4 regions of the Paenibacillus sp. MABNR03 genome follow, and region 1 is predicted to be linked to each of the others. Evidence: riboswitches for the same ligand, from Rfam matches in the RefSeq annotation. Region 1 holds a riboswitch; each other region holds the start of a gene.
The links. Region 1 has a riboswitch for cyclic di-AMP ahead of AAIH57_RS11765 (hypothetical protein). Riboswitches for the same ligand answer to the same signal wherever they lie in the genome.

Region 1 (8,124 bases):
TCGCCCTCTTCGGTAATTTCGGTGTCTTCCGCAATCTTGTTGAATTGCTCCAGTTCACCTTCCGGGTTCATGCTTGCCTGCATTTGCTCAATCAGCTGTCTCGTTTGATCATCAGGAATTTTAACCCATTGCTCTCCCACCTGCGAATAGATCGTATCGGCAGTGATATACTGCTTCACGTTTTGGGCCTCCTGACCAGACATTTCCATGTTCATTTCCTGATAGATCATCATCGGATCCTTGATGATATCCATCTTCAGCGATGTTTTAACCTGTTGATCCTGCGACTGTTCGCCAGCTTCCAGTTTCAGATTTTGATCAATGGTTGCATCGCTTGAGAAGCTTTTCATTTCTTTGGCAGCTTCGCTGGTTTTGGTAATCAATTCTTCCAGTGTAGGAATCTTTGTTTCCTCTACCGCAGGTGTATTGCCCTCATTTGTCGTTTCGTTACCTGCCGGCGGCGTTGCAGTGCTGTTATCTGCATCGCTTCCGCACGCTGTCATGCTTACTGCCAATAATGCCCCGATAATGAGTGTAGTCCACTTCTTCAAATGTTTTTCCTCCCAAATAAATATGATCCGTACTCATTACCCAAATGTTTCCTTTATTAATCATATTTGCGGATACAATGTGCTGTACCATAGCTATTTATAAAAATCGATTCTTGATCTCTGGTGTTGGCAGCATGCATGCCTCGTCCTTCCCAAACCACCGGTAACGATTGCGAGCTACCCAGTTATATACCGCATTACGAATGAATTTGGGCACAATGATGAAAACATATAATAATGGATATGGGAATTTCAATCCTTTGGCCAATCTCAGCGCAGCTGTTGAACGTGTATAATACTGGCCATCTTCAATGAGTACAAAGGTATCCATGCTGTCTGTCGAAAGATTCCCTTTTTTCAGCAAATCCTTGGCTGCATCAGATTGAAGTGATGCAAAATGATATTTCCCTTCCGGATCACGTTTGATAATCCATTTGGTTAATCCCTGACAGAAGTGACAAACCCCGTCCACGAGTACAATCGGGTGTCCCAGATGCTGATCCGCTCGAATTGATGTCATAATCGAGACCTCCTCTTATTATGGCTGTTAGGTTAACTTACCCATTTTTACCCTTCACGTTCGGCACTCGCAGAAAATTATACATGTTAAACATAAAATAGAATAGAAAAAGAGCGCAGGCTTTAAGCCTACGCTCGTATCTGTTCGGCAATTACTCAGCAATCGCCTTTTCCATCCACTCGTCTTCAATCATTTGTTGATGCAGGTCACCTGCCCATTGATCCATGCATTTGCAAATAAAATCTTTGCGGCATACCGGACAAGGCGTTTTCTGCAGACGGCTGATCGCTGTCATCTTCCATTCCGGAGATTTGGAGTAGAATACGCGGCACTGTGTGCCATCTACCAGCTTCATTGTAAATTCATACAATCCGTCTTTTTCGTTTTTGCTAGCTACTTGCAATTTTGCAATACTTGGTCTATAAGACATGGATATCACCTGTCAATTCAAATTTGTTTCCTGCATGACACTTCTCAGTACTAAGTCATATTAAAGAAATTTTTGTTCGATGTCAACTCAGGGCGGGACGAACTGTGCTGCTTTTATGAATTGATTCCAAGCTGACCAAGTTATGCCACTCTATCCGCCGAATAAAATATCCAAAATCGTTCCCACCTGACCCTGTTTTTTACCCTTTAACACATCCGGGTCGAATACCTCCACATAACCACAGGAAGAACAGGCTACAAACAAATAGTGATTATGCTGAATGTCGAACATTTTGCTAAGGCCGGCTCCCGACATGGACACTTCCTTGATATTGCAATCTGTTCCCCGACATTTCGTACATACAAACCTTCGCTCAATCATCTCTTCAATACTCATTTGCGTTCCCCCTTTTCAGATGCCTGGCATGGAGCAAGAGTATAATTATGTAAAAGAGTACGCGATCTGACCTGCAATCTCCTGCATTTCATTTGAAATATAAAATACAAAACCCTGCCGTTTGCCAGCAGGGCTTGTACCGTATACAGGTATCCCATGATAGCCTGCTTAATATATCTTGCTTTTTACTCCAGCGAGTACAGGTTTAGACAACGTTTAATACAACGTCGATGTTGCCACGTGTGGCTTTGGAATACGGGCAAAAATCATGAGCTTTGCGAGCCAGATCCTCTGCCTGACTGTGGTCGACACCTGGCATGCTTACATCCAGACGAACCGACAGCTGAAATCCATCATCTGCAGGGTCTTTTCCAATGGATACATTACTTGTTACAACCACATCTTCCAGTTTTACGCCAGCCTTGCGCGCTACGTTTGCAAGAGCACTTTCGTAACATGCACCATATCCCGCTGCAAAGAGCTGCTCAGGGTTCGTACCTTCTCCACCGGAGCCGCCCAGCTCTTTTGGCATTTTGAGATCGTGTTTGAGCACACCATCCGATGATGTCACTGAACCCGTACGTCCACCTTTGACTGTTGCTGTTGCTGTATATAAAGCTTCCATTAGAAATCTCTCCTTCACTCCAATATTTTTGCTGCCTACACTTCAATTTAAACTTCTGGCTCATTTTGAAACGTTTGCTGGTTACAATCAGTTTCTGCATCCGTGCCCTTTTCATGCATCTGCCTTCCATCTCGATATCGTCATATATTATTTGGGGCATAAATTTGTAAACTTCCCAAGGTTGGGTAATATACTAAAGGCCGTTTCCCTTTTCAGTTCATTTTGTCCATCTACATAAAAGTTGCACTAGACAAAAATTATTGAATGAGTACAATGTAAGTAACGACATATATTTTCAGACATATCAAATGAAAGCTTCCCGCCTTCATCCTCGGAATATCAATACAATCAATATTAAAAAGTCAGGTGATTATGCATGAGCAAAAAAAATCCATTCAACTCTGCTTCGGCTGAGCCGTTGGCTGCAGCAGGCATGGCTCCTTCACTCGGGGAAGCCCACAGCTCCATGAAGGTTCCGAAAAACGCCGCCTGGTGGAAAAAATTCCTCGCCTTTGTCGGCCCCGGTTATCTGGTCGCTGTTGGTTATATGGACCCGGGTAACTGGGCAACAGATATTGCCGGTGGTTCACAATTCGGCTATACCCTTTTATCCGTCATTTTGATCTCAAATCTTATGGCAGTGGTACTGCAGTCACTCGCTGGCAAGCTCGGTATTGTTACAGGACGGGATCTGGCTCAGGCTTGCCGCGAGCGGTTCAGTATGCCGGTTGTTATGATGTTATGGGTTTTGTGTGAACTGGCCATTGCAGCTACCGATCTGGCCGAGGTCATCGGTTCAGCCATCGCGCTGAAGCTGCTGTTCAACATCCCCATGTTATACGGCGTCATTATTACGGCCGTGGATGTCCTGCTTATCCTTTTGCTGCAAAATAAGGGATTTCGCGCATTGGAAACGTTGGTTATCGTGCTGATGGCAACCATTGCCCTGTGCTTCGGGATTGATCTGTTCCTTGCCAAACCGGATATGGGCGGAGTACTCACCGGATTTGTACCAAGTGCCGAGATACTGCAAAATCCAGCGATGCTCTATATCGCCATCGGTATTATCGGAGCAACGGTCATGCCGCATAATCTGTATTTGCATTCTTCCATCGTACAGACTCGTCAGATCGAACAGACGCCTCAAGGAAAAAGAGAAGCTATCCGGTACTCCACCATGGATTCAACCATCGCGTTGACGCTGGCCCTGTTTATTAACGCAGCCATACTCATCGTGTCCGCAGCTGTATTTCATAGTGCAGGCATGACTCAGGTTGCTGAGATCACAGATGCTTACCACCTGCTTACACCACTGCTGGGCACGACCATTGCAAGCATCCTGTTTGGTGTCGCCCTGCTGGCGTCAGGTCAGAACTCTACACTAACAGGCACACTCTCCGGACAGATTGTCATGGAAGGTTTCCTGAACATTCGGATTCCGGCTTGGCTGCGCCGCTTGGTGACCCGATTAATTGCCATCATCCCTGCTGTTATTGTGACCGCCATCGCCGGGGAGCACGGAACGGAAGAATTGCTGATATTGAGCCAGGTGATCCTATCGTTGCAGCTGCCATTTGCGGTCATTCCACTCGTGATGTTCACAAGTGACAAAAAAAGCATGGGGGCATTCGCCAACAAACTGTGGCTCAAAATCGTCTCCTGGATCATCGCTGCCGTGATCGTTATCCTAAATGTCTATCTGATCATCCAGACCATTATGCTGTTCTAATAAGAGGGAACAGGGTCCCGGTAGCCGGATGTCAACTCAAAAAAGGCTGATCTCCTCAAGTAGCTATACTTGAAGCGATCAGCCTTTTATAATGCCGTACATTTGCCTTGTCCACAATTTGATGACGCTCGCTAGGCTTCTATAAATATACTTTACCCGCTATTCTTCATTAGACACGAGTAAAGGAATTAGCTGTTCCAAACTTTCGATCGTCCAGTCCGCGTGCTCCTGACCCTCCAGTTCAGGCTGAAACCGTCCATAACCCTGCAGGATCCGAATTGTTCGCATCCCCAGCTTCTTGGCAGGAATGATATCGTTATCAATCCGGTCTCCAATCATTACAGCTTCCCCGGGCTCGCATCCAGCCTGTTTCAGGGCCACTGCATACAGCTCCGGGTCCGGCTTGGATACGCCTTCTTCTGCCGAACAGGCCAGTACATCGACGTACCTGCGCAAACCATAACTCTCCAGTCGCTCAGCTGTCCCCGGGCTCTGGTTGGCAATAATGCCAATCCGATAATGGCGTGACAACTCCTTCAGCACAGCATCAGCAGCAGCGAAAGGCTTCTCCAGCTCCTTCCGGAACTTCAGCTTCTCCTGAATCTGCTCCCTATGACGTTCATCACTAATTAATGTCCGAATCGCTACCTTCATGGGCCACTGCTCATATTTACGGTAACAGGAGGCGAATATCTCTCGCACCATCTCAATCTTCACCGGATATCCAAGTGAACAGGCTTCTCTTACGAACTGCCCGATAATATCATCTACCGGCTCCCATTCGTCTACCAACGTGTCTCCTACATCAAAAAACAACCACTTTAATCCACGTACATCCGGCACGCCTATTCCTCCTTGTTAGCCATGAACGCAACCTTGATCAATAAAAAAGAAGACCCATCATCATGCATGAGTCTCCTCAGAATTCCATTTTTCCATAAATTCAATTATAACAGGCACCTCACACCGGATCAATCGGCAGTCATCACATTAACCATTGAGCAAAAAGCCAACCTCTCCATTGAGGGAATATACAATCCGGTCTGCTCCCATTCCACGGTAAATCCCTTTGGGATGGCTCTGTTCGGTGATCACGCATAGCGATTTCGAGGTCCATGAACGGCAGATCTGCAAATACCTGCAGGTCAGGTTCAGACTGTTCTCAAAAATAAAAACGTTGCCTACGCTGGACTGCGGCAGAAACCATTTCTGCGCTTCCGCAGTATTCATGCGGATCACGTTCTCCACTCCGATTCTCCGGAGTTTCCGCTCTTCCCCTGCACTGTTGGTCAGAACGGCAAACGACATTTTTTTGTACATCAAAAGCTTGATAAACTTGCGCCCCGCTTCATTCGGTGCAGTTACTAAAATCATCTCATTATCCATCATTCGTTCCTCCCTTGGCGTGAAAAGACAACAAAAAAGAAGCGTGGGGGACCAAGGCCTCCCCGAACGCTTCTTAAATAACCCATGACGAAGACGCCATGAATATGCGTACGGCTTGTTGCCTCTCCCTTTAACGCTTACGAGGTTAGCTGACGGATTCGGGCGCGAGAGTCGCCCTATTTCCGGCTTGCACCGAAAAATTCACCCCATGGACCAGCTGCATTGCACAGCCATTCCGATTGGTTCCCCCGTTTCCCACCCATGAATGAATGGAAACTCAGCGATTAAAACATCGTTCCAGTTTCGTGTATTGATCAGAGCGATATTATCGTTTGTTTCGTTTTTCATGTTAAGTTTAATTGAAATAGAAATTACGATATGAATCATACACCCGCGCCATGTTGGTGTAAAGTCTGTACAGATCACCGAAATGACGAATTTATGCCATTACTTATTAATAATAGCGCTTACAACATTCCCATTCTCCATCCATCTCGATAAAGCTCACTAATTCTCGTCTTTATGAAAAATGTCTGGAATTTAAGGATCATTTAAACATCCAATAAAGGGGAAATATCTTTTTATTAATTTTGCATTATCTAATTGTAAACAATATAATATAAGTATACGAATAATGAACTCAACTATTATTATATGGAGGCGATACATCATAACCGTTTATGACTACAAAGTCACCACCCTTCGGGGACAGGAAGTGGAAATGTCCGAATATCGCAACAAGGTGCTGCTGATTGTAAATACGGCGAGCAAATGCGGACTGACCCCGCAATTTGAAGGTCTGCAGGAACTCTACGACAAATTCAAAGATCGTCAGTTTGAAGTATTGGGATTTCCGAGTAACCAGTTCGCCCAGGAAAAAGGATCATCCGATGATATTGCCGAGTTTTGCCAGATGAATTACGGTGTAAGCTTTCCCATGTTTGAGAAAATCGACGTGAACGGCTCAAGCGCTCATCCTCTCTTCCAACATCTGACTACAGAAGCACCGGGACTGCTCGGCTCCAAAGCCATCAAATGGAACTTTACCAAATTCCTTGTCGATCAGGACGGACGTGTCGTGAAGCGTTATGCTCCAAAAACGACTCCTGACCAAATTCAGGCAGATATCGAGAAGTTGTTGAAATAAAGGCACCACACAGCGGCCATCATCAGCACAGAACCCCAGGAAGTCAGGTTCTACTGGGGATGGCCTTTTTTACGCTATCTACAAACGCAAAAAAAAGAGGCTTTCCTCCATCGGAAAACCTCTTCTTATCGTACTTTATGATGCGGTCGAGAGGACTCGAACCTCCACGGGCATACGCCCACTACCCCCTCAAGATAGCGTGTCTGCCATTCCACCACGACCGCATGTCGTAAATAATCGGCAACAAAAATGATTATACAGGGTTATGATATAAAAGTAAAGCACTTTCTAAAAAGTGTCATTCTCCTGTGTTTTTTCTCCAAATATCGGTTCTTATCGTCATGATCGCTTACCGATTGCATACATTAAATTTCAAATCATTTTCCATCTATATTCATGTAATTTAGCATCCCAATAAGATGATCTCTCGAGTCCCCATCCCTTTCCCTACATTTACATTACCTAAAAAGTTATGTATGTTAACATTTAAATTGTTTTAACCGAATTCCAAAGATTTTATTGACAAAATACGGATATTTATGTGAATATATATATCATATAATTCGGATTTAAAAGCATAAGAGGAACCAAAAAGGAGTATAAATGTTATTTAATATAACATTTAACGAACGTAGGAGGCGAAAGACCGTGAACCGTGGGAATAAGCTGCTCGATTATGTTAAACTGCTTGATTCCTCCATCCAGGTCGGAGGGTTTACCCATTCCTTTGGTATGGATGTGCATATCTCTGAAGGTAGTATTCGAAATGCTGCAGATCTGGAATCCTTTATGCGCTGCCAGCTGCACCCCAGCATTGTTCGACTTGAAGGTATGGCAATCAAGGGCATCTACAGTGCAACAGATCATAACGACACATGGCGAACGGCTCTCATTGACAAATTGGTTCACGTTCAGCGAACTCCTGCTGATCTAAGGGATCAAGCCACCGCCATGGGCAAAAGACTGATCAAGCTGGCCCGGGCTCTTCATCCCTGGATTGAATTCAGCCAGCTCGAACACACCCTTGCCAAATACGAGTCTGTAGGCTGCCTCTCCACTGTTCACGCCTGGATCAACCACCACCTCGAAATCCCCGTCGAGGAAGCGGTCATGGGTTATTTGCACTCAGCCATGAGTGCATGTATATCCGAAGCATCTAAAGTCCTCCCTCTGGATAATGATACTACGCAGGAACTGCTGGTTCGCCTGGCCGCAGACCTGGAGCATGAATGGAATACCGTTAGCGCCTCTGCTGCGGATGGACCGGCACAGCCAACCTCAATGTCCATGAAATCGTTGTTCCCCAGCTTCCATATGCTTGGCGCAGGGCTTCATGCCTA
Region 2 (8,124 bases), on a different contig from region 1:
TCACTAAGGTCAGCCAGGGCTGCAATCAGACCTACAACGGCCCCGAGAACCCCGAGTGTTGGTGCGTACATCCCCGCTTGTGCGAAGATTAATGCTCCACCACGGTGACGTTCCTCAGTGGCATGGATATCTTCCATCAAAACATCACTAACAAATTCCTGGTCGTTGCCGTCAATAATCATGCGCATACCGCTGCGAAGGAATTGATCATCAATCTCTTCGACTTTTGATTCAAGTGCCAGCAAACCTTCACGACGGGTAGTGGAAGCCCAATCCATAAATGTGCCGATCAGGGAAACACGGTCAATCAGTTGCTGTTTTTTGAACAATACCCCGAAAAGCTTGGGGATTTTCTTAACTTCAGACATTGGAAATGCCATGAAGATTGTTGCTGCTGTACCAACAAAGATAATAACGTAGGCTGCAGGGTTGTTAACCAGATTGATCAGGGGAGCACCCTTCAGGAACATCCCGAGTACAAGTGAAACCAGCCCCAAAACTAGTCCGATAATCGTTGAAATTTCCATCATACACCTCATCCATGAGATAAAATTGAATCCTTTCAAGCGGCTGTATTCGGGCTTCCGGACGAATGTTTGGCCGCAATCCGTTTAACCTTTGGCATTTTATAGAAATGCTGTAACAGTTAAAACGGTCATGTATAGTATTTATCGACCAGTAGGCCTTTTTTTTTAAGGGTTATTTTCAGGTATAATAAGAACAAATCAGCTCTTTAGGGGCCAAACAGGAGTGAAAAAGCCAATGGGCGTAAAGCATGGACGGGATTATGAAGGAATATTGACAGATTTGACACAGGCGATTGGCCGCATACCGGACCGGTATGTATTCTTTGAAATGGATGCGGAAGAGTGGGGCCGCCTGGGTGAAAATGAGCAGCTGGAGGTGGATGAGGCTCTGGCAGAGGATTTGTTCTATGCTCTGGGCACTCAGTCTGTCATTCCTGTAGGGAGTGGTGTGGTTATTCATGACAAGGAACAGCACCGCATTCATATTTTGATTGGAGAAGAAGAACTGACATTTGTACCGCTAATCTAGTGGGAAATCAAGGGCTGTTTTAGCGTGGAAACGGAGAGGGGAAACTCCTGGAAGCCTTACGGGTATTGGCTCTAACCCGGTTCGCAGTATTGGATTTTGAGTTGTGTACGTGGTAAGATGATAGTCATGAAACGGGCGGGCCGCAGAGCGGTTAACCTATGACGGTTGGGGTTACTGTGGTAGCACCAAGGTTTCGATGACATGAGGAACGGGGACAGATACTACCCTAGTGTCATCTTATGGGGAGGAAGATAACGTATGGTTTTTACGCAAGAGGAAGTCGAAGCTCATCTGGGAAGGCTGGAAGGCTGGGAACTGGAAGAGGGACGGTGGATTATCCGCAAGTTCGTATTTTCCAACTACATGAAGGGGATTGCATTCGTGGATGAGGTCGCCGCGATCTCGGAAGCATTCAATCATCATCCTTTTATTACAATTGATTATACAACGGTTACCCTTCGTCTCACGTCGTGGGATGAGGGTGGAATTACATCTGTAGATATTAAGGAAGCAGAGCAGTTTAACGAAACGTTTGAGAAAATGAGGACGACGTAACCGGAAGTCGGTTAATGTTGTGCTGCCAGAAATGAGTGAAGCGTACATGTCAGACTCGAATCAGAATAAGCCTCTTATCGCGGTTGTCGGCAGTCTCAATATGGACCTCGTGGTGAAAACCGATACGATTCCAGAGGAGGGAGAAACCGTAAGCGGGGAAGAACTTCACTACCTGGCAGGGGGTAAGGGAGCCAACCAGGCTGTGGCTGCTGCACGTCTGGGGGGACAGACGACCATGATTGGGGCGGTGGGCTCGGATGTTTTTGGTGAACGCCTGCTGCACAGTCTGACCGAGAGTGGGGCAGATGCCTCGCAGGTTCGCGTATTGGAAGATACGGTTACCGGTACAGCCTCCATCTGGCTCTCCCAGGGAGATAATCGGATTATCGTTATTCCTGGTGCGAATGGGCAGGTGGTGCCGGAGATGCTGGAAGAGGCGGATACGGTAAAAAGCCTGACTGCAGCCGCAGCGGTGCTGCTGCAGCTTGAGACCCCGCTGCCAGCGGTTACCCGCGCCGCCGAACTGGCGGCAGAAGGCAGCGCACTGGTGGTGCTCAACCCGGCTCCAGCAGTGCCGGGTCTGCCCCAGGAGCTCCTGCGGTGCGTCGACGTGGTCACGCCGAACCGCAGCGAGCTCGCCGTGCTCACCGGCCGGGATGATCTCCGGCCGGAAGACGTGGATGCGGCGGTCGCAGAGCTCGCCGCATCGCTCGGGGCCGCTGTCGTCACGACGCTCGGCCCCGAGGGGGCTGTGTACGCGGCGGCGCCAGGCGGCCGCGTACAGGCAGGGCGTGCCGGCGCGTGCCGTGCACCCGGCTACGCCGTAAGCGCCGTCGATACGACCGGCGCTGGCGATTGCTTCAACGGCGCGCTGGCGGTCGCCCTCGCGCGCGGAGAAACACTGGACGCGGCAGTAGGCTACGCCATGGGAGCGGCCGCGTTATCCGTGACGAAGCTCGGCGCCCAGTCCGGGATGCCGTCTGCACATGAAGTCGAGGCCTTTTTGGCAGAACACGCTGCCAAAGGCTGAACCCTATGACAAAGAGGCCCTTACTTTCCCGAAAGGGAAGGCAGGGGCCTCTTTGCTGTTTATCCAAATTATCATTATTTCTTCTCAGCCAGCCACATCGCAATATTGGCAATTTCCTCGTCCTTCAGTTTGTCCTTGAAGGATGGCATGCCGCCTTTACCTTTGATAATGGTAGAGTAGATCTTCTCCACATCATCCTTGCTGCCGATGTTTGCGAGAGCAGGTCCTACGCCACCTTGAAGCTGATCTCCGTGACACGTGATACAATTGGCTTTGACCAGTGCTTCGGCCTGTCCGGCATCCATTGCCACTTCGGGCATGGTTGGTTTCGCTTCTTCAGCCACTTCCTCTTTCCCTGGAAGCGTAAACATTAATACAATAGCCAATGCGCATGCTGCAAAAAATACCCCGCTCATGATCCATTTGTGCATCCGTTATGTCCCCTCCAGAATGAAAGATCATCTAAACTGAAACTGTCCATATCATTATAACGGAACCTGTTATGACATCATAGCATTTTGTGGTAATTTTTTGAACTAATCACATAACCGGATATAAAATCCGTCCATGGCGGGCCAAAATGCTAACGAGGTCCTTCATAAACCATGCAGTAAAAAGGCATTAAACCGCTCGGTGTCTGTCGTTCGTATGTGTCCTGAGTGACAAATCCCGCCTTGAGGTAAACCCGAATGGCCCGCGTATTCCAGGTGAGCACTTCAAGATCAATCTCATGGGTAGGGTTTCGCCGAATGGCTTCCTTCACGATAGCAGAGACGAAGGCAGTACCATGGCCTTGTCCACACTGTTCGGGATGCATGCCAAGCCCAATCCGCGTTACGCCTTCGAGCGGAAAGAATTGAGCGAATCCACAGAGCTGATCCTGCTCTCCGAGTACAACTGCATATTGCTCTTTTCGAAGCTGCTCATCGCCGAATTCAACCTCAAGCGCCTTCATCTGTTCCCAGGGCAGCCAGCTATAGATGTTATAAGGCGGATCATACTGCCAGCTGCAGATCAATTCTGCATGCTCTTCTTGCATCGGCACAACGTGAAACGTTACAGAAGCTTCATCCATACCACTGCACGCTCCTCTCATGGTGTGCAGGTCACCTGAATTCATTTCATAAAGGTTTTGCTGCATATGTCATTCCATATTTAATCCTGATGATTTCACTCTACAAAAGAGGAGGGCATTTGGCAAGTTTCCGTTCATTGAAAAAAATTGAAACAAAAGTTCCGGTAATTCCGTTTATATTATAGTAGGATGGGTAAAAACATCATAAGGGCATGGACGAACAAGCACAAAAAAACCGCCGGATACATTCCTGCGGAGAATGTACCGGGCGGTTGATTTATGCTTCGTTACAGTATGATGTTGCTCAGCTTGTCCCTAGTCGAGGGCCAGTGACTCATATGCGTCCGTGCTCATAATCCGTTTAGCGCCAACATAGCGGTTAGCCCAGTAGTTCTCACTCAAAGAACTGATGGTAACCCCTTTGGAAGACGAGGAGTGTGCAAACTTCCCTTCCCCCACGAAAATGCCTACGTGTGAAACCCCTTTACCCGATGTATTGAAGAATACCAGGTCGCCTGGTCTCATGTCCATGCGGGATACCGAGTCACCCATGTCGAATTGGGAGCTGGATTGGCGAGCCAAATCAATGCCCAGCTTTTCGAATACATACCGTGTGAATCCAGAGCAGTCAAAGCCGTTAAGCGTTGTTCCGCCGCTTTTGTATGTAGTTCCCATTGCTGAATCAATTACTTTATCCATTTTTGAATCTGCGAACGCGCTGCCTGCTCCAAGCGATAGTGCGAATGTTAAGCTAAGTACAGCTGCGGTTAATTTCTTTTTGAACAAGAGATATACCCCTTCCAACGCCTGCGAGGTTAGCTTAAGGATTCGGTTGAAGGTCCCCTATGATCCCTCTGTAGCAAGATCAATTCACCCATAACTGGTTCCCCCGCTTCCCAGGTGCCAGGAATTTGGCTATGCTAGTTGTGCACCTGCGAAATCAAGAAATGACGATTTAATTTTAAGTAGTTACAATTCATAAGGTAAAGATTACAAAGTTGTTACTAAAAACTCACTGCGATTATTGTAACAGAGGAGCAAGGCTTTGGCAACGTTTAACAGCAAAATTAGCAAAAAAAACCTCGACCTTTGACGGGGAAAGGTCGAGGTTTGCTTTTGTGAAGCGTTATCATTGACACGAGTTTACATGAAGATGGTAACAATTTTCAAATGGTTCATTACACTTTTTAACCTTTGGAAGACTTGGACTGCCACAGACGGAAATGAGCACATATTTTCCACAGGTCCAATAAACATCTGGCAAGCGGGTACGTCTGCTGCAGAATAAGCCCGATTAGTCCGGTTAAAAACCAGGAAGCGGATGTAAAGGTACCGAAGATGAGCAAATGGAGTCCTCCCAAAAGCACTGCAATGCCAATGACAGAAATGATATGACGCAGGGCAAGCAGCAGAGCCTGAAATGTACCTCGTGTCCCGCCCTGTCCATCAGGTGCGGAGACACCAAACTGCATATAAAGCAACGCATGATGTATGAACCACCCATAAATGATCCAACCCGCTACGTATGGAATGCCTGGCAGCAGCAGCTGCAGGGAGTGGAACCCATCCAGGAAGATGCCATACAGCTTGGGGACAAGCCAGTATGCAGGCAGCAGCAATAATAACGTTTTAATGAAGTGCAGCAGCATCATGGGTTTCCATAATACCTTGATCCCTCGTACAAATGGAATACGTTCCTCTGTGTGATTGAAGTGCTGCAACGAATAGATCAGCCCTGCCTGGATAAGGGGGGTGAGCAGCATGCGAAGCAGCAGCATGGCTCCCATTATCCAGAGATAGCGATGTACCTCGGGATGTGTAGACAGACTGAGCTGGCTTTCCATTTTGAATAGAATCGTACTGAGCTCTCCAGCGTCAGGGTCCGGATAACGCAGCAGCAAGGGAACGACAGCCGAATGTACCATCCTATAGATGAAATAACCCCATACCAGTTGATAGAGAAACAAGAGTGCCGCAATGAACATATGCTGACGGACGAGAAACCAACCCTCACGTATTTTTGCTTTCACTGTCTCCACCTCACCATGACAGACCTCCGAATATGGCTTCAATAATTTTGGTTGCACTCATGCTCCAGCGGAATTTGGTTGGTTCATCCAGCCCTGCCTTCAGAAAGTTGTTCATATGACGATTCTCCAACACAACGGTATATAAAGGGTCGATCATTGCCCAGGATACAGGTGAACTATAAGTTAACCGGTAGGTAATTCTCCCATTACTGCCATCCCACTCCTTGGCGACAATGTGTCCATCTTCAAAGACAATACGAACGGGGACCTTCTCGTAGTCGCTGCCTTTCTTCAATAATGTAACCGATGACTCGTACAACGTCTGACCGTCTTTCTCCACAGGCTTGATCTCGATGTTCTCCACAGTGAAGTCAGCCATGCCATCCCCATATACGTATTGATCAAAATACTCAGTCCAGGACGTACGGGTCACTTGTTCCACGACCTTTTGAAAATCGGCTGACGTGGGATGTTTGAACCGGTACTTTTTCACATAAGTCGATAGAATGCGTTCCATCGTTTTTGTCCCCACTTGTTGTTCGATGCCTAACAGGACGAGCTTGCCCCTAGTGTAGGCATTGGCTGCGTAATGATTCTGGGAATCAAACTTCCAGGATTCCTGTGTAAGTGAGGCGGGAGAAGTGATTAAACCAGATTGAACCGGAAGGTTCGGAATAAGTCCGTATTCCTGCTCCATCAGTTTGTCTTCTGCATAGGAGGTGAACCCTTCGTCCAACCAGGCTTCTTCAAATTCATTGCTGGCAACCATGCCGTAAAAGTACTGATGGCCAATCTCATGTACAACAGTGCGTTCCAGATCGTAGCCTGGTGTCGCTTCGTCGGCCCCGAAGGCCGTAACTAAGGTAGGGTACTCCATACCGCCTGCACCATTACTCGTTTTTGGGGGAACAACAATGGATAGCGTTGAGTACGGATACGGACCAAACCACTTGCTGTAATTGGAGAGTGCTGCCTTGGCCGCATAGAAGTAACGTTCCTTCAGATCCTGGTGTGCAGGGTCCAGATAAAGCTTGATTCGAACACCGGGAACGTTGGGAGCAGAGAAGGGCTCTTCAGCATAGACAAAATCGGGTGAGGCTGCCCAGGCAAAGTCGTGCACATCGTCAGCATAGAATTGATAGATCTTCTCGCCGTTCTTAACAACGGCTTGCTTCGTTGGAAATCCGGTCGCGGCCACTTTGTATGTTTCCGGTACCCGAATACGTACACTATAGATGCCAAAATCGGCATAAAACTCGGAGTTGCCATGATACTGGTGCAAATTCCAGCCCTCTACTGTACGTCCTCGCGTGCCTGCGGGCTCGTATACACTAAGTTTGGGAAACCACTGTCCTGCCATAACAAAATCTTCGGCTGTTCCCATGCGGGCAAAAATTTTGGGCAGCTTGACCTCAAATCGGGTGTGAAGTGTAATGCTCTCTCCGCCCTTGACAGGTTTGGGCAGCCTGACTTTAATGAGCGTTTTGTCTTTCATGTTTCCGTCATCCGGCTGTACATACTGCATTCGATGGAGGAGAGAGAGCCCGTCCTCCGTTTTCATCTCTGTAATGTTCATGGAGCCGTAGCCGTCCGTTGGCATCACATCACCGCGAAGTTTTCCGCCAGATTCTTTCATAAATGTCGTGTCGGAAGAAGAAAATGCGTTGGGGTACAGGTGAAAATAAAGTTCGCTGACTGTTTTCTTCCCCGGATGAGTCCAGGTAAGTGTCTGCGTTCCCTCCAGTACATTACCGTCCACCAGCTTCACATCCATGTGATATTCCACCACGCGGTTGCTGAATACCTCAGCAGTTGGTGTCTGTACGCTTTCTGGAGGTGCCGGAGTTTGGACTTTTCCTGGAGGCTTGCCCAATTCCGGGGCGAGCGTTGGCAAGTCGGATGTCGTAGAGCGAGTGTAGCCCAGAGCGATCCATATGCCTCCGGTAAACACACACAGGGCGAGGAATGCAGTGAGCCAGCTCTTGGCGCGTAGTGGAATCATCGTTAAATACCTCCCGTTGACAAGCATCTACAGCATGTATATGTTTGCAATGGGACGATTATTAGTTAAAATATTTGTATCAACCCTTGGAGGCTATAAATATGGATCAAAACGAGCAAAACGGCAAAAAACAGATTGCCTTGAATATCGTAAGTGCCAAAAGCAAACACAAAGGTTTCGGTGCAGGCTCCATTGATCTGAACAATCTGTCGCCGGTCATTATTGATAATGGCGAAGCGAAGATTGATATTGGTGCCATGCACGCCAAGAGCAAGGTGGAACGCGGTATCAAGTTTTCCACGAACCGGGAAGATGTACCTAACGGACGCCAGGTATGGCTCGTATGGGTAGCTGTGGATCGTACGGAGCAGGGTCA
Region 3 (8,124 bases), on a different contig from region 1:
TTCCGCTTTATGCTTGAGCCATTGCCGCAGCTTTTTGAGGGTACACTCTCAGTTGATGAATATTTGCAATTGGATGAAGCACTAGTACAGACAGCATTCATGCAGTGGCGCAAAGAAAACGACCCTGTTCTGAGTGAGTTGTGCGAACGTTTTATGGATCGCAGGTTGTATAAGTATGTAGAGGTTGAACAGATCGATGTGGAGACGATTGAAGAAATTCGGACTGCCTTTGCCAAAGCAGGTCTGAATCCTGAATATGATCTGGAAATTGATTTTCCGACGGATCTTCCGTATGATGTTTTTCGTCCGGATGAATCAACAGACAAACAGATTTTGCTGCTTGATCGACAAGACAAGTTACATGAATTGTCCGAGGTGTCAGACATTGTTCGTTCAATCAGCGGAATACATCGTGGAAAGCATCATCTGTACTATCCACAAAATAAGGTGGATGCGATCATTCAAGAGCTGCCGTCTCATATACGTCCCTATTTCTCATGATCATGAGGTGCAAATTTTTTACAATTTAGCTATGAGAGAAAGAGTTTCTAATTAGAGATGTTCTCATGATACAGTAATCTGCTTTAATGGAGAGTATATGTAGATCGACATAATTTTGTAATGTACACTTTTTTTGAAATGTTGGACTTATGAAGTCTCCTATATATAGTAGAAAGTTATGCTTTTGTAGTCCATATATGGTACTTCCAGAAAATCAAATGAGAAGAACAACATTTGCGGATTTTAAATATTTGTTTGGGACAATAAACAGTTATTCGACAGGAAGGGAGAAATAAACATGATGTTATTCGACACACATACACACCTGGATGCACCGCAATTCGACGAGGACCGCGAGGAGATGATACAACGTGCAGTGGATGCTGGGGTTGGCCGCATGATCAATGTCGGTTTCAATCGGGAGACCATTCCTTCTACGATGAAACTTGCCGAAACGTATGATTTTATATATGCTGCTGTAGGCTGGCACCCACAGGATGCCATTACGATGCAGGACGGTGACCTCGAGTGGATTGCGTCTCTGTGCAAACATGAGAAAGTAGTTGCCATTGGTGAGATTGGCCTGGATTATTATTGGGACACTTCACCAAAGGATGTACAGCATCGTGTATTAAGACAACAGATCGGACTAGCTCGTGAGCTTAATATGCCGATTGTCATTCATAACCGGGATGCACATGAGGACATTGTGAAAATTTTACGCGAAGAGAAAGCCGGGGAAGTCGGAGGTGTGATGCACTCTTTCTCAGGAAGCTGGGAAACAGCAAAACTATGCCTGGATCTGGGGTTTCATCTATCCTTTGGCGGGCCGATTACGTTCAAAAATGCGAAACAGCCCAAAGAGGTACTGGCGAAGGTGCCAATGGACCGTTTTTTTATCGAAACAGACTCCCCATATCTAACACCACATCCTTATCGTGGAAAACGAAATGAAACAGCGCATGTACGTCTGGTTGCAGAAGCAGCTGCGGAAATTAAAGGCATTTCGGTAGAGGAAATTGCTGCAATAACAACCAAAAATGCCATGGAACGATTTGGGATTCGTTAAAAAACGAAGCAAAACCGGTGAAAAAGAGAGGTAGACGGAGCGAATTTGCTTTTTGATCCAAATAAATGAAGAATATTACAATATTTTAACCAAATATTTAGAAAAACGTACTTGAACAACGCTTTACAACATGCATCGAAACAGGATATCATCTTTTCAGTGAATTGTTGTGCGGAAAATTGGACAGATGTTCGGGGGATGAACAAAGGGACACTTTCCGATGACACAACAATACTTTCATGAACCGATCTCGCTGAGTCTCCGTTAACGGAGAGCGGGGGAACCAATAGGGCTTAAACATCAGCGAAAGCAGCTGATGCGCATCGTTCGCTGACCCAAAAGCAGTGAATGCATTTGCGAAGCGCTATTTGATTTCTTCTTTGGGTCTCGGGGTGAATTCAAGGGCATCCGCCATGAGCGGGTGACCGGAGATAGGGCGGCTCTCTTTCGCCCGAACCCGACAGCTAACCTCGCAAGCGGAAAAAGAGAGGCAACCTCGTGCATGAATTTCCGATATTCAAAATCATTCGGAAGCCACGAAAGAGTTCCTCTTACACTCTTTCTTTGGCTTTTTTGTTTTTGAATAAAAGAAATAGGGTCGTCATACGGTAAGTATTCAGGTGATGACATCATGTTGCGAAGAGCGGTTCATGGTGCAGAACCGGTCAATGAGATATCGACCTGTGTTCTGTAGAAAATTTGGTATAGTCGCGTCAAAGACATCATGCATTACTTTAGACGGCGAGGCTATGAAGGAGGACGGAGAAGTGGGCACATTCCAACCAGAAGAGACCCATGAGTCACGATCATCCAGTAAGTCTTACGCGTTGCGGTGGAAGCATGAGAACTTGCGTCAAATGGCACTGATCGCTATTTTCTCAATCGCACTTACAATCATGATCTTGTTAGTCGTTTACGGTCAAGCCGGAAAACAAATTTCACTGGTTATTGATGGCAAAGCTCAAGCGGTAGAGACTCGTACAGGAATGCTTCAAGAAATGCTGGAGGAGCAGTCAATCACAGTCAGCCCCCATGATGAGGTATCGATGCCTTTGAACGGAGCAATCGCAGATGGAGACCGCATTGTTATTGAGCGGGCCGTTCCAGTCAACATTACGGCAGACGGAGACACCAAGACTCTGTATACAACCGATTCATCGGTAGAAGATGCAATTCAGAAATCGGGAATTGAAGTTGCCAGTGAGGATAAAGTCTATCCTTCGCTCACAACACCAATCAAAGCAGATATGAAAATTCGTGTAGTGCGTGTAACAAAGCGTACAGTGGATGTGGAACAGCCGATTGCCTACAAAGTGATCAAAACGGCTGACCCCAGCTTGTACACAGGCGATAATCGTGTCATCGTAAATGGTAAAGAAGGTACACTTGTACAGCATATCGAAAAGGTGTTTCAGGATGGAGAATTGGTCTCCAAAAAGATGGTGGGCAAGTCGGTCTCGACCAATCGTGTCGATAAAGTGATTGCTGTCGGAACCAAAGCCAAACCTGTTGTGAAAGAGCCGGAGATTCAGACGGTATCGGCACAAACTTCCACAACCAAAAAAACAGCAACAACGAACTCGAAGAAAACCGCTGCATCAGGCAGCAAAGTGATTACCGTCTCAGGCAATTCTTTTAAATATTCCAAAGTACTTAAAAATGTATCGATGACTGCTTACTCCTCTGAGGAGCCTGGCATTGGTACAAAAACAGCTTCCGGTACCCGGGTGACCGAAGGACGGACCATTGCGGTCGATCCAAAGGTGATTCCGATTGGCTGGTGGGTGTATATCGAAGGCCTCGGCTTCCGTCGTGCGGAAGATACAGGCGGTGCCATTAAAGGCAACAAAATCGATGTGTATTATGACAGTGTGAAGCATGCCCTGAATTTCGGACGTAAGAAAGGCAAAACGGTATATGTAATTGGTCCGGTGAAGCCGGAAGCGAACTAAAATCGTTTTACTTTGAATGGGGAATGCTATAAAATAGTTGCATGAATGATTCATGCGGAATATGCGGCGGCGGAGTCTGAAGAGGCTCGCCGCCGTTTGGCAGAGAAGAGGATATTCCTCTTCTTTTTGCGTTAGAAAGGAAGAAATGGAACATGATAAAAGAAGTCATCGTGGTAGAAGGCCGCGACGATACCGTAGCCATCCGAAGAGCCGTTGAGGCTGATACAATAGAGACTGGCGGATCTGCCATCAACCAGCGTATCCTGAAGCGAATTGCACTTGCACAGGAGAGACGAGGCGTGATTGTACTTACCGATCCGGATCATGCAGGTGAGCGGATTCGCAAAATCATTGCGAATAAGGTCCCTGGCTGCAAACATGCTTTCATTCCGGAGGCTGATGCAACCCGCAAAGGAGACATTGGGGTCGAGAACGCCTCGCCTGAGGCAATTCGTCATGCACTGGCTCGTGTCCATACCTCGTATGAAGGTGCACCGAGCCTGATCGATTGGGAGGACTTGATTGCAGCAGGACTGATCGTACACCCACAGGCAGCCGCAAGGCGCATGGAAATGGGGAATCTGCTGGGCATAGGCTATTGTAACGGCAAACAGTTTTACAAGCGGCTGAGTGTATTCCAGATTACTCGGGAAGAGTTCTCTGCAGCATTATCGCAAATTGAACGTGAAGGATTGTGAGCGTATGAAAGGCATGGACGAGACTTTGGAAATTGCAACACCCAAGCGGACGAAAGAGATTATTCAAAGACATGGATTCTCATTCAAAAAAAGTCTGGGTCAGAACTTTCTGATTGATCAGAATATATTGAATAAAATTGTGAATGCAGCCGATCTGGACGAGTCCAAGGGCGCACTGGAAATCGGTCCGGGTATTGGAGCACTTACAGAGCGGCTGGCTCGGGTGGCCGGCCCTGTAACAGCTGTGGAAATTGATCAGCGCTTACTGCCGATCCTGGGCGAAGTGATGGAACCTTATTCTAACGTCAGAGTGCAGCACGGAGATGTGCTGAAGCTGGACTTGGCAGAGCTCTTCCGTACGGACTTTGCCAGTGTAGACAAAGTGAGTGTTGTAGCTAACCTGCCCTATTATGTGACAACTCCAATTATGATGAAGCTGCTGGAAGAGAAACTGCCGGTAGACAGTATTGTCGTCATGATTCAGAAGGAAGTGGCGGAACGTATGGCAGCAGCACCTGGCTCGAAGGACTATGGCAGTCTGAGCATTGCAGTCCAGTATTATAGTGTGCCGGAGTTGGTCTGCGTTGTGCCGCCAACGGTATTCATTCCGCAGCCTAATGTGGAATCTGCGGTCATCAAGCTCAAAGTGCGGGAACAGCCGCCTGTCGAAGTTCCAGATGAAGCGCATTTCTTTGAAGTGGTACAAGCTTCTTTTGCCCAGCGGAGGAAAACAATCTCGAACAACCTGAAAGCTCGCTTCTTCACCAAGGAAAATCGGGAGCAGGCAGACCAGTTGCTGGAGCAGGCTGGCATACAGCCATCCAGACGCGGGGAGACGCTCAGTCTGCAGGAGTATGCGACCCTCAGCACGGTGATGTGGGAAGCAGGCGTCCGTGCCGGCCTGTAAATAAATTCGGATGAACCAATCCGGGTCCCTGCCCATACGATGGGGTAGAGGTGATTATGTTATGAATATCGGAGACTTGGTCGTTCGGAAGTCATACGGCGGAGATGTGACTTTTCGGGTGGAAGGCCTCCAGTTGGATAGTGCGGTCATTAAAGGGACCGAATTCCGGCTGCTTGCCGACGCCCCGGTGGATGATTTGATACAGGTTCCTTACGAACCACAGAGTGCCAAGACCAGGCAGGCACATGTAAAGGCGCATCAAACACTGTCAAGGCTGCAGCAAAACAGAATGGAGCAGGCAGAACGCAATCGCGAAGGTCTGGCTCAGGATTGGTCTGTACAGCGGGAGCCGGCTTATTTTGAAATGCCAGGCAAGGTACTGCATTTGGATGGGGACCCAAATTATCTGAAGAAGAGCATGAATCTCTATGAACAGCTCCGTGTCCCGGCAGAGGGGCAATATGTACATGAGTCGGCTATGGCTGATACGCTATATCGTCTTCTCCCCAAGGTGCGGCCTGACATTGTAGTCATTACGGGCCATGATGGGGTGCTGAAGACCCGTCAGCCTTATGACTTATACAGTCTCGGGAGTTATAAAAATTCGCAAAATTTTGTAGCCGCAATTCAGGTGGCGAGGCAATATGAACGTCATCTGGATGCACTCACGATTGTTGCAGGTGCATGTCAGTCCCATTTTGAAGCCCTTCTGCGGGCAGGTGCGAACTTTGCGAGCTCACCCGGCCGTATTTTGATTCATGCACTTGATCCGGTATATGTGGCCGCCAAGGCAGCCTTTACTTCAGTAAGGGAAACGGTGAACATGAATGATATTCTGCATAACACCATTAGTGGCAGCCAGGGAGTCGGTGGTGTCGAAACACGCGGTAGCTACCGCGTTGGTTTGCCTGGTTTGAATGATTTATCCACGCTAAAAGTGAACCCATCGGCAGTTTGATGCCGACCAATGAAAGTCCCAATGCGGGGCTTTTTTTGTTTGCAAAAAAATTCATTGACAGCAACTTTTCCATGCTGATATAATATTTAGTTTTGATTTGACAGTGACTGTAAATTCAGGTATAATGGACAAGAAAAGAGGTGGTCGTCGACAATGGCTAAAAATACGCTGTTGGATATCAAACGCAATCTCGATGCTCATATAGGTCAAAAAATTATGTTGCGGGCTAATGGTGGCCGCCGTAAGACTATTGAGCGTACGGGTGTATTGGAAGAAACGTACCCTTCTGTTTTTATCGTCAAGCTTGATGAGGAGCAAGAAACCTTCAAGCGAGTATCTTACAGTTATGCAGATATACTTACGGAGTCGGTGGAAGTCATGGTATTTGATCCAGGCAGCCAGACGCCTAACTCCTATATGGAGACGTAAGCATTGTTTTACAGGCGGTCCGCTCTTATGGCGGATCGCCTTTTTATTTTATACAAAACTGCCCAGGTGGGCTTGTTCAGGAATGAGGTTTAACCAGAAACGGCATACTACTTGAACAGGCCGCTAACGATATGCTGAAACAGTTTATCGGAAAAGTGTGTCTGTCGTCGTCAAGTATCGATCCGGTTGATTGGACTTATCAGAACAGCTACTTCAAGGAGGATGGTTTCATGAGCCGCAGAAGAAGAAGTGTGATGTCGGATGAACTCAAGAATGAGCTGGCAAAAGACCTGGGCTTTTATGATACCGTACAGCAGGAAGGCTGGGGTGGCATTAAAGCAAAGGATGCGGGCAATATGGTGAAGCGGGCCATTCAGCTTGCTGAACAGGCAGCACGCAAATCCTAATTCGTTCTAACGGTTTGGAGAGCGGGGCCTTCCACTGGGTTGACCTCGCTTTTTCCCCATGGATTCGGAATAAAAATGACTTGACAGTCCCATTTTGATATAATATGTTAAGTTGTCTTAGGGAAAAGGTGAGGACGGGTGAACGCCTTGAAAATTTACGAAAAAGCGCCTGCTAAAATTAATTTGATGCTGGACGTTTTACATAAAAGAAGCGATGGCTTCCATGAGGTCGAGATGATCATGACCATGGTCGATCTGGCTGACCGACTTGAAATGTCGGAACTGCCTCGAGATACCATATTTATCTCCAGTCAGGCTGGGTATATTCCACTTGATGAGAAGAACTTGGCATTTCAGGCGGCCAGATTGATTAAAGAGCGTTACAATGTGCGTACAGGGGTGCATATTCATCTGGACAAAAAGATTCCGGTGGCTGCCGGACTGGCGGGAGGCAGCAGTGATGCCGCAGCTACGCTGCGTGGATTGAACCGGCTCTGGCGTCTGAATATCCCGGATCATGAGCTGCAGGAGCTTGGAGCGGAACTTGGGTCGGATGTACCCTTCTGTATAACGGGTGGAACAGCACTCGCTACAGGTCGTGGAGAGAAGCTGACACCGATGCCTAATCCACCACAATGCTGGGTGATTCTGGCCAAGCCTCCGATCAATGTGTCGACAGCAGACGTGTACGGACGGTTCCGCAGTGATAAGATCGTTCGGCATCCGAGCGCTGCCAAAATGGAGCAGGCCATACGCAACCAATCATTTGCAGACGTATGTGGACAGATGGGCAATGTGCTTGAGGATGTTACGCTTAAGCTGTACCCGGAAGTGCAGCATTTGAAAGATGCCATGGTTAAACTGGGTGCAGATGGAGTACTTATGTCTGGTAGCGGTCCAACCGTTTTCGGACTGGTCTCCAAGGAATCCAAGGTGGCACGGATCTATAATGGGCTGCGTGGCTTCTGCAAAGAAGTGTATGCAGTACGCATGTTGACTTAGAATTCGCTTTTATAATGTACAAACACGTATAAAGGTGGTATATTTTTAAATAATTATTCGGATTTGGATGTTTTCCGTGATCGTGAGGATGGATCTCTGTGAAGAAATTAAAACGAAGCGCTAGGCTGGTTGAAATGACGCAGTATTTATTGTCAAGACCGCATACGGTTATTCCGCTGACCACTTTTGCCGAACGTTATG
Region 4 (8,124 bases), on a different contig from region 1:
CGGTCACTGCATCCGGATCTTTGCGGAACATGCCTTCACCAGAGCAAGGGGCATCCAGCATGATCCGGTCAAAGGCACCCGGAAAACGAGCTGACAATTCCCCAGGGGCTGCGCTGGTAACAACGACGGAAGAAAGGCCCATCCGTTCCACGTTTTCTGCCAGAATCTTGGCGCGGGCCGGATGGATTTCGTTAGAAACCAGCAGACCCCGATCCTCCATGAGTGAGGCGATGTGAGTGGTTTTGCCGCCTGGAGCTGCCGCGAGATCCAGAATGATCTCACCCGGCTGTGGATTCAGCATTTCCACTGCCGACATGGCAGAAGGTTCCTGAATATAGTATAGTCCTGCAGCATGATATACATGTTTGCCAGGACGTTCATTGGGAGGGTAATAATAACCCGTTTCGCACCAGGGTACCTTGGTCAGGTCAAAATGCTCAATAACCTGTTTTTTCAATTCATTTGTGGTTTTAATTGAGTTGAATCGCAGCCCCTGCACACGAGGATGTTGGTAGCTGTTGATAAATGCTTCTGCTTCTGAGCCGAGCATTTCCCGAATATGATGTATATACGACTCAGGGAGTGAAGGCTTGCCCATGTATTAATGTTCTCCTTTTCATTAGCTTACCTGCATAGCCTTTTCCGAAAAACGGCAGGTGCTGTAAGCTGCAACGTTGTTGTTAAAATGGTGGGGAATACACAGTTATTTCTTTACTGAAACATACGTTCTAATATATCATGATTGAAGATGTACTGAAAAGACTGAAGCTAGAAAGGGGGAAACTAACGGTGAAATTGCTGCAGGCGCTTTTCTTTCCTCCGGAGCAGCCCGGAGGTGTATCCTCTATGATACCGTATATGCAGGAGAGGTTTACAACTCCGAGGTGGGAGATGGACCTGTTCTCGCTGCCGAAGCGAATCCGCAACAAGGGCAGAGAGGACGTGCAGTTCGAAACGTTCGATTGGACCCTATATCAGGAGAGTCCGGTCGTTCAAAAATATATGCAGACGTACCGTGATTATTTATGGTGGACTAAACTGCGCATTCAGAAACCCTACGACTTGATTCATGCTCACCACCCCATTGCAGGTCTGGCCATGAAGAATGTATTTCCAGATACACCGCTTATTCAGACCATTCACTCAAGTTATGAGCGGGAGCTGATCCTGAATGGTCGAATTGAGCCGGACGGTCTGGAACATCAGTTTCTGCTCGCCATATACGGCGAACTTGAGCATCAGGCAGAGCGACTGTTAACCGTCTCGGATTCATTTAGGCGGTATTTGACACCCTATGTGAAGCAGCCCGACGTGATTGGCATTATTCCGAACGGTTTCGATGAAAAACGCTTCAAACCCATTCCTCATGACAATGCCATTCCACAACTGGTAACAGTGTGCCGACTTGTTCCTGCCAAAGGACTTGATATTTTGTTCAAAGCGTGCGCGGAACTCAAAGGGCGGGGACATGACTATGTTTTGCATATTATCGGGGATGGTCCGATTCGACCTGATTTGGAAGAGTTGGCACAGCGGCTGGGCATATATAACGAAACCATTTTTTACGGATACACGCTGCATCCTGAGGAATTCATGCCATTCTTTGATATATTCGTACTTCCTTCCCGTGCGGAGGCATTCGGATCCGTATTTGCCGAAGCAGCACTGAGCTGCCTTGCCCTTATAGGCACCGATGTGGGCGGAATACCCGAACAGATCGAGAACGGCAGCAACGGGCTGCTGGTGCCTCCAGAGGATCCGTCAGCACTTGCTGAGGCGCTGGAGAAAGTCATGCTGGATCCCTCGTATCGCTACGAACTTGCACGCTCGGCATGTGAGAAAGCCAAGACGCATTACTCTTTAGGCAGATCGGTTAACGAACTGAAAAAAATGTACCTGCAATATGCGAACAAGGAATAGATTCATCAAAAATAAAGGGATGAAGCCGCTGTGAAAAACAGCGGCTTTTGGTCTTGATAATCTGCGTATTATCGATCAACGGATTTCAGTTATAGATTGCAAGTTACAAATTTTTATGCCTCGCGCGAAAACTGCCCCAGCGGTCGGTTACCAACCTTCCGGCCCAGAATAGAGCAAGACTCCCGAAAATCGGGTACAGAATGGATAAAAGGGAGCTGAAACCAAACTGGCTGAGTGAGTAGCACAGCAGCATAATGGTTAATGTTATTAATCTGGGGTGGACTTGCAAGTGCTGACCAAGCTGAAGGGTCATGCCATAGATATCTGCGACGAATGTAGTGAATATTTCCATGAATATCAGAGTTACATACACGGATTGCACAGCCCATCCAAGTTGGAAGGCAATGCTCCCCATTGGAATCTCAAATTGCATGATACCGGGCACCTGGGCTGACATGGCGAAGTGGGCGGCAAGAAGCATGAAGCCTACGCCTATTCCGCCGAATACACCGCCCCACTTCAGCACGTTACGATTGCGGATCTGATTGCCTACCGGCACCAAGACGGCTTGGGCCAGTACCAGATTGAAGGATGAATACAATAGTGGAGAAAGCCACACCTGTACAGGATGGGCATCTGTAGTCAGCGTAATAAACCGTAAAGCACCAGGATGGTGTATGGTGCTTGTAATCATAAGCAAGGACAACAGGAGCATCATCGGAACCACAATGCTATTCATTTGCAGTATGGCTTTGATACCTCGTCCAAGAAGCAGGTATGTTCCCACAATCGTGAGGATCAAACCAGTCTGGTAATGCAGTCCAAGATGCTCCACGAAGACCGAGCCTGCTCCGGCAAGCATTACACTGTTTACACCAATGAGAATCAAAAGTGTTAACCAGGTAATCCATTTGCCTGCCTTGTGCCCGAACAAATGCTTATTAAGATCTTCATAAGAGCGGGAGCCCGTATCATGGGCGATCAGCATCATTTTGGTGCCCAGCCAGACAAAGAGCATGGTGGATAAGCCGATGGTGACGGTGGCCCATTTGCCATACTGGGTAAAAAACTGCAATATTTCCTGCCCTGTCGCGAAGCCGGCTCCTACAACCGTTCCGATGTATGTAAATGCGATCTGCAGCACCCGGAATGCCTGTTTCATGCGTTTCCCCTCTCAGGCCCCTGAATAGTTTGGACATGCGGGTACCATGGTACAAGGTATGCTTGACTCTGGAAACTCATGACAATCGGGAGAAGCTTTACGTTCCTTATCCGGGCTAAAGTTGGGGGAAAGGCGATTTCGCTTGAACTGACAGCCTTATCTATGATACTTTTACCTCATAGGATAGGCTTGGGAGGTCAAATCATGGAAGTATTGAAACAACGAATTTTACAAGAAGGCGTAGTCATCTCGGATCAGGTGCTGAAGCTGGACGGATTATTGAATCATCAGATTGATCCTGCTTTGACGATGGAGATGGGGCGCGAGTTTGCTGCTCGTTTTCGTGAAAGTGGAGTGACCCGGGTCATTACGGTAGAGTCTTCAGGGATTCCGGTTGCATTTGCCGCCGCTCATGAACTTGGGGTGCCGCTTGTATTTGCCCGTCGCAAAAAGACGCTTCTGGCTGATCCTGATGCCTACTGTGAACGCGTACCTTCCTTTACCAAAGGGATTGTAACTGATATTATGGTATCCCGCGAATACATTCATGAGAATGACCGTATTTTGTTTATAGACGATATCATCGCCAACGGAGATGCTGCCCGCGGTGTCATTAAAATTATCGAGCGTTCGGGCGCGGAGCTCGTCGGATTCGGCGTGGTTGTCGAGAAATGTTTTCAGGCAGGAGCACGCACCATCCGCGAACAGGGCATACCGGTTGAAGCCTTGGTGCGCATTCGTTCACTGAACGATGGGACCGTGCAATTCGACGATAACGAAATGTGACAGTTTCAAGGAAAAGGGCCTATTTTTTGAACAATGCCTTTGCATGACCGCGGATTTCATTTATAATGGGGTTATGTTAGGGAGAGGAGGCAACACCATGGGGAACCAACCGGCATCAGAACAATTCTTTATTGAAAAGCTGGCGGAGTCGAAAGTTCATTTTGAACGTGCCCTGGATTGTAAACATACGGAATTCGATGACCTTTATCCCTATATGATTGAACATCCTCAATTTTTCTGGTACAAACGCTATGTTGCCTGGTCAGAGTTGCTGACAATTGTAGGCTTGTGCGAAGAGTTGTCCTTCTCTTGGAAAGAACAATTTACACCGCATCAAGTGGAGTACCTTGAAGAACGTGTGATGTCCGCCAAAGTGCTTGATTTTTGGTTCGAGAAGAACGACAGCAAAGAGCACGCGCAGCGGTAACTTTCAGTCGGGACATTTTTCGAATGACATGACAGTCCAATACAGTCACGTGAGACCTAAATGACTTTTCATTTAGGTCTCTTTTTGTAAATAAATTTGGAACATAGGAGCCATAGACATGATTAGTGATGCAGAATTGGATGCACTGCGCTTATCGGGTGAAAAAGTAAGAGTGATACGGGACGGGCTGGAATCCAACGATGTAACCGGGATTGTCGTTGCCTGGGATGGGGAACAGGTGCTCATCCGCCGCCAGAACAGACGCGTGGTCAAGTTGGATCGTAACTATCGTTATCAGCTCTTTAGCGAACCGCGTCAAAGCCCGCTCAGTGAATAAAAGAGACCCGGTCCGATGCATGGAATTACCATGGATGTTTTGGCATAATTGCACCACTCGGGAGAGAAGATAGGTACAGCGAGAAGGTAACATATCAGCTGAGAGGATGTGCAATAGCCATGACATTGATGAATGATAAGGTTCATGCTTATAAGGATCAGATTGGAGAATTAAGCAACGCGTTGCCTGGGGTGGTGAAATCGTACCATGAGTTTACCGGGGAATGCTTTCAGTCAGGTGCCATTGATGCTAAAACCAAGCAGCTGATTGCTCTCGGAATCGGATTGTTTGCCAATAACGAGGTATGTACGTTTTACCATGTGGAAGAGGCCCGTGCAAAGGGTGCAACCGACCAGGAAATTATGGAGACGGTAGCGGTAGCAGGAGCCGTTGGTGGCGGTCACGCGCTGTCACAAGGCGCAATGCGTGTACAAAAAGCATTGCACTAGGTTCTCCTTGAGAATGAGTAAGCATAGCAAGACAGAAAAACAGGCCCTGGATTGATCCGGAGCCTGTTTTTTGTCCAACTTATATTTTTCCGAGCATCTTGTTATACATAAATTGTCCAGTTACCCGGCGTGCGGTAACGTAACGTGTGTTAAAATACGGATTTGCTAATTTGGTAATGCTGACACCTTTGCTGCTGGAGGCATGAGCGAACTGTCCGCCACCAATGTATACGCCTGTGTGTGAAATGCCTTTGCCTGAAGTGTTGAAAAACACCAGATCACCTGTCCGCAGATTCGCTTTGGATACCGGAGTACCTGCTTTGGCTTGCTGTTGTGATGTACGTGGTAATTCAATACTATATTTTTCAAAAATATATCTCATAAACCCAGAGCAATCAAAACCGGCCAGCGTCGTGCCGCCCCACTTGTAAGGTATGCCAGTCATGCTGTTAACGACGGTGTTGATACTGTTTGCCTCAGTGCTTGCTGCACCGGATGTAAATAGAACGGCTGCTCCAAAAATAGAAATGATAAGCTTTTTCAAAATCAATGTTCTCCCTTCGATGCCTACGGAGTTAGCTAAGGGTTCGGTAGAAGGTTCCCTATATTTCCTATGTATAAGAATAATTCACCCAAAATGGTTCCCCCGTTTTCAAACATGAAACTCGGCAATTGAATAATTAAGTTTTTGTAACCTTTTGAAACTATATTGCATAAATGCGTAATTGTCAAACGTTTCTTCCTCCTTCAATGTTAACGGAATTCAAGACTTTTTGCAGAATAGAGTAGTTCCGAATGATTATTTATGATGACAAAAAAGTAATTTGTGTTTCAACAGGGGAGAATTTGGACAAATATTTTGATTGGAGTAAAAAGAGAAGAGACGATTCGTTTCCGACATGTAAAGTGAGGTCATTCTGACTTCAGCGCTCTCTATATGCCTTTGTGATATATCCATTTATTTTAAGTGTTGACACTATGAATTCCACATGATATATTATTTCTTGTCGCCGCGATAGATTATCCCGGAGATATACCATATGCGGTCGTGGCGGAATTGGCAGACGCGCACGGTTCAGGTCCGTGTGGGCTAACCCCCCGTGGAGGTTCGAGTCCTCTCGACCGCATCATAAGAGGAAAAGGTTTCTCGTTAGGCTAACGCCTGCGAGAGACCTTTTTTTATGTCTTTTTTGAGGAACGGAACTCCCAACTCTATTGAGGATTTGCCACTTGATTGAGGCGTAACAAAAGATAATTCATTTTGGTCTATACCTGAGGTAAAAGGAAAAATGTCTGTTCTATGGCTGATTTGCCCCGTAATCAAGGTGAAATGTACGCAAAATGCCGAATTGTACCTATCCCGGAAGTAGTACATCCACTATTCTCTTCTCGTAAGGAAAGCGCTATCATGAATGACTTGAATTCACATTTCAGAGGGGGTAGGGATGATTTGAAACGAATAGGGAAAAGGATGGCAATGGTTCTTCTGGTGTTCATCATGGCAGCAGTACAGTTTGGTTTTACAGGAACAAAAGATCATGTAGCCGAAGCGGCGGATGCAGCATTGGCCGAGAAACCGTATATGGGCTGGAGCAGTTACAGTATGCAGGTGTATGACCCTTCAGTGAAATGGATATCCGCAGAGAGCATTAAGAAGCAGTCGGATGCCATGCGCGAGAAGCTGCAAGCCCATGGCTATGAATATATCAACATTGATGCGGGATGGAATGGAGACAATGACGAATACGGAAGACCGATCCCTAACGCTGCGCTGTATCCGAACGGATTTCAGGAGGTTATTGACTATGTTCATAACAATGGTCAGAAGATCGGGATCTATCTGATCCCTGGACTATCCATTGATGCGTACAATAAAAATTTGGAGATCTACGGGACGGGTGGAGCATGCCGGATGCAGGACATCGCATACCAGCCGCTCACGGTGATGGATGCCTGGAATGCCTATACCTACAAGATTGATTTCTCGAATCCGTGTGCTCAGAAATACATCGATTCCATCGCCGATCTTCTGGGCAAGTGGGGTATTAACTTTGTCAAATTCGACAGTGTGACCCCAGGTTCGGGAATCAACAATTTGAGCCGGGATGCACGAGGAGATGTGGAGGCCTGGTCCAAGGCTTTGGCAAGACATAATATCTGGTTCGAGCTTTCATGGGCACTGGACCACAACTACGTGGATTTCTGGAAAAAACACGCCAACGGCTGGCGTATCGACTGGGATGTCGAAGCATACGACAGTAATGTGGGTTTGACGCAGTGGGCTAATATTGCACGTCTGTTTCCGATCGCAGCGCTTTGGTGGCGGGATGCAGGCCCCGGCGGGTGGAACGATTTTGATTCGCTAAACGTTGGCAATGGCTCTATGGATGGGCTCACTAAGGATGAGCGGAAGACCGCGATGACGTTCTGGGCGATCTCTTCTGCACCCTTATATACAGGAAATGACATGACCAGACTGGACAGCTATGGACTGGAAATGCTAACGAACGATGAAGTGATTGCCGTTAATCAGGCTGGGCGTCCGGCTCATCCGGTCTCGATCGATACGAAGCAGCAGGTATGGTATGCCAATAATGGAGATGGGACCTACAGTGTAGCCTTGTTTAATCTGGGCAACCGAAGTGCTGAGGTCAATGTCAACTGGAGTGATATTGGCCTGGAAGGCCCCGCATCGGTCCGTGATCTGTGGAGCCACTCTGAACTGGGTACATTTAACGAGGAATTCAGCAGCGGTTTATTGGAGCCTCATGCTTCACGGATGCTGAAAGTAACAGCACTGAGTGGAACATCAACTGTGAATGACGATGATACGGGCATGCGCTATAACGGGGATTGGAAGCGCAATGGAGGCAAGGAACAATTAGAAGGTGCACAGGATTTGAGTATAGTCATTCAGGATTCTACGGGCACGGAACCCACGAATCCGGGTACGGCGAGCGATTCGAATGCTGCAGATGAACCAGCTGCGTCTTCCGTCTCCGGGAACAATGCCACGGTTACCGATGTGGTCTACGTTAACGAT

Region 2: another riboswitch for cyclic di-AMP. It lies ahead of AAIH57_RS28790 (C40 family peptidase); the one in region 1 lies ahead of AAIH57_RS11765 (hypothetical protein).
Region 3: another riboswitch for cyclic di-AMP. It lies ahead of AAIH57_RS28205 (ubiquitin-like domain-containing protein); the one in region 1 lies ahead of AAIH57_RS11765 (hypothetical protein).
Region 4: another riboswitch for cyclic di-AMP. It lies ahead of AAIH57_RS00060 (C40 family peptidase); the one in region 1 lies ahead of AAIH57_RS11765 (hypothetical protein).

Annotation. Positions count from the first base shown of each region.
Region 1 covers NZ_JBCIYR010000002.1:703,445-711,568, reverse strand. Annotated here, with positions in the region: gene AAIH57_RS11800 (DUF6612 family protein) at 1-551, opposite strand, end outside; gene AAIH57_RS11795 (thiol-disulfide oxidoreductase DCC family protein) at 649-1,071, opposite strand; gene AAIH57_RS11790 (hypothetical protein) at 1,223-1,501, opposite strand; gene AAIH57_RS11785 (zinc ribbon domain-containing protein) at 1,652-1,897, opposite strand; gene AAIH57_RS11780 (organic hydroperoxide resistance protein) at 2,103-2,522, opposite strand; gene AAIH57_RS11775 (Nramp family divalent metal transporter) at 2,956-4,251, shown strand; gene AAIH57_RS11770 (HAD family hydrolase) at 4,411-5,094, opposite strand; gene AAIH57_RS11765 (hypothetical protein) at 5,242-5,640, opposite strand; cyclic di-AMP (ydaO/yuaA leader) riboswitch at 5,757-5,930, opposite strand; gene AAIH57_RS11760 (glutathione peroxidase) at 6,308-6,784, shown strand; tRNA gene AAIH57_RS11755 (tRNA-Leu) at 6,926-7,008, opposite strand; gene AAIH57_RS11750 (urease accessory protein UreF) at 7,433-8,124, shown strand, end outside.
Region 2 covers NZ_JBCIYR010000013.1:15,237-23,360, forward strand. Annotated here, with positions in the region: gene motA (flagellar motor stator protein MotA) at 1-527, opposite strand, end outside; gene AAIH57_RS28765 (hypothetical protein) at 763-1,056, shown strand; gene AAIH57_RS28770 (4a-hydroxytetrahydrobiopterin dehydratase) at 1,315-1,611, shown strand; gene rbsK (ribokinase) at 1,658-2,641, shown strand; gene AAIH57_RS28780 (c-type cytochrome) at 2,716-3,072, opposite strand; gene AAIH57_RS28785 (GNAT family N-acetyltransferase) at 3,225-3,716, opposite strand; gene AAIH57_RS28790 (C40 family peptidase) at 4,032-4,502, opposite strand; cyclic di-AMP (ydaO/yuaA leader) riboswitch at 4,506-4,643, opposite strand; gene AAIH57_RS28795 (hypothetical protein) at 4,904-5,746, opposite strand; gene AAIH57_RS28800 (M1 family metallopeptidase) at 5,757-7,748, opposite strand; gene AAIH57_RS28805 (YwhD family protein) at 7,850-8,124, shown strand, end outside.
Region 3 covers NZ_JBCIYR010000011.1:46,529-54,652, reverse strand. Annotated here, with positions in the region: gene AAIH57_RS28215 (HD domain-containing protein) at 1-501, shown strand, start outside; gene AAIH57_RS28210 (TatD family hydrolase) at 800-1,570, shown strand; cyclic di-AMP (ydaO/yuaA leader) riboswitch at 1,812-2,065, shown strand; gene AAIH57_RS28205 (ubiquitin-like domain-containing protein) at 2,338-3,522, shown strand; gene rnmV (ribonuclease M5) at 3,675-4,220, shown strand; gene rsmA (16S rRNA (adenine(1518)-N(6)/adenine(1519)-N(6))-dimethyltransferase RsmA) at 4,225-5,127, shown strand; gene yabG (sporulation peptidase YabG) at 5,189-6,085, shown strand; gene veg (biofilm formation stimulator Veg) at 6,239-6,514, shown strand; gene AAIH57_RS28180 (small, acid-soluble spore protein, alpha/beta type) at 6,745-6,921, shown strand; gene ispE (4-(cytidine 5'-diphospho)-2-C-methyl-D-erythritol kinase) at 7,069-7,923, shown strand; gene purR (pur operon repressor) at 8,022-8,124, shown strand, end outside.
Region 4 covers NZ_JBCIYR010000001.1:3,935-12,058, forward strand. Annotated here, with positions in the region: gene AAIH57_RS00025 (RsmF rRNA methyltransferase first C-terminal domain-containing protein) at 1-598, opposite strand, end outside; gene AAIH57_RS00030 (glycosyltransferase family 4 protein) at 790-1,920, shown strand; gene AAIH57_RS00035 (YkvI family membrane protein) at 2,024-3,082, opposite strand; gene AAIH57_RS00040 (xanthine phosphoribosyltransferase) at 3,287-3,868, shown strand; gene AAIH57_RS00045 (hypothetical protein) at 3,966-4,295, shown strand; gene AAIH57_RS00050 (hypothetical protein) at 4,414-4,632, shown strand; gene AAIH57_RS00055 (carboxymuconolactone decarboxylase family protein) at 4,752-5,081, shown strand; gene AAIH57_RS00060 (C40 family peptidase) at 5,161-5,625, opposite strand; cyclic di-AMP (ydaO/yuaA leader) riboswitch at 5,631-5,762, opposite strand; tRNA gene AAIH57_RS00065 (tRNA-Leu) at 6,124-6,208, shown strand; gene AAIH57_RS00070 (X2-like carbohydrate binding domain-containing protein) at 6,532-8,124, shown strand, end outside.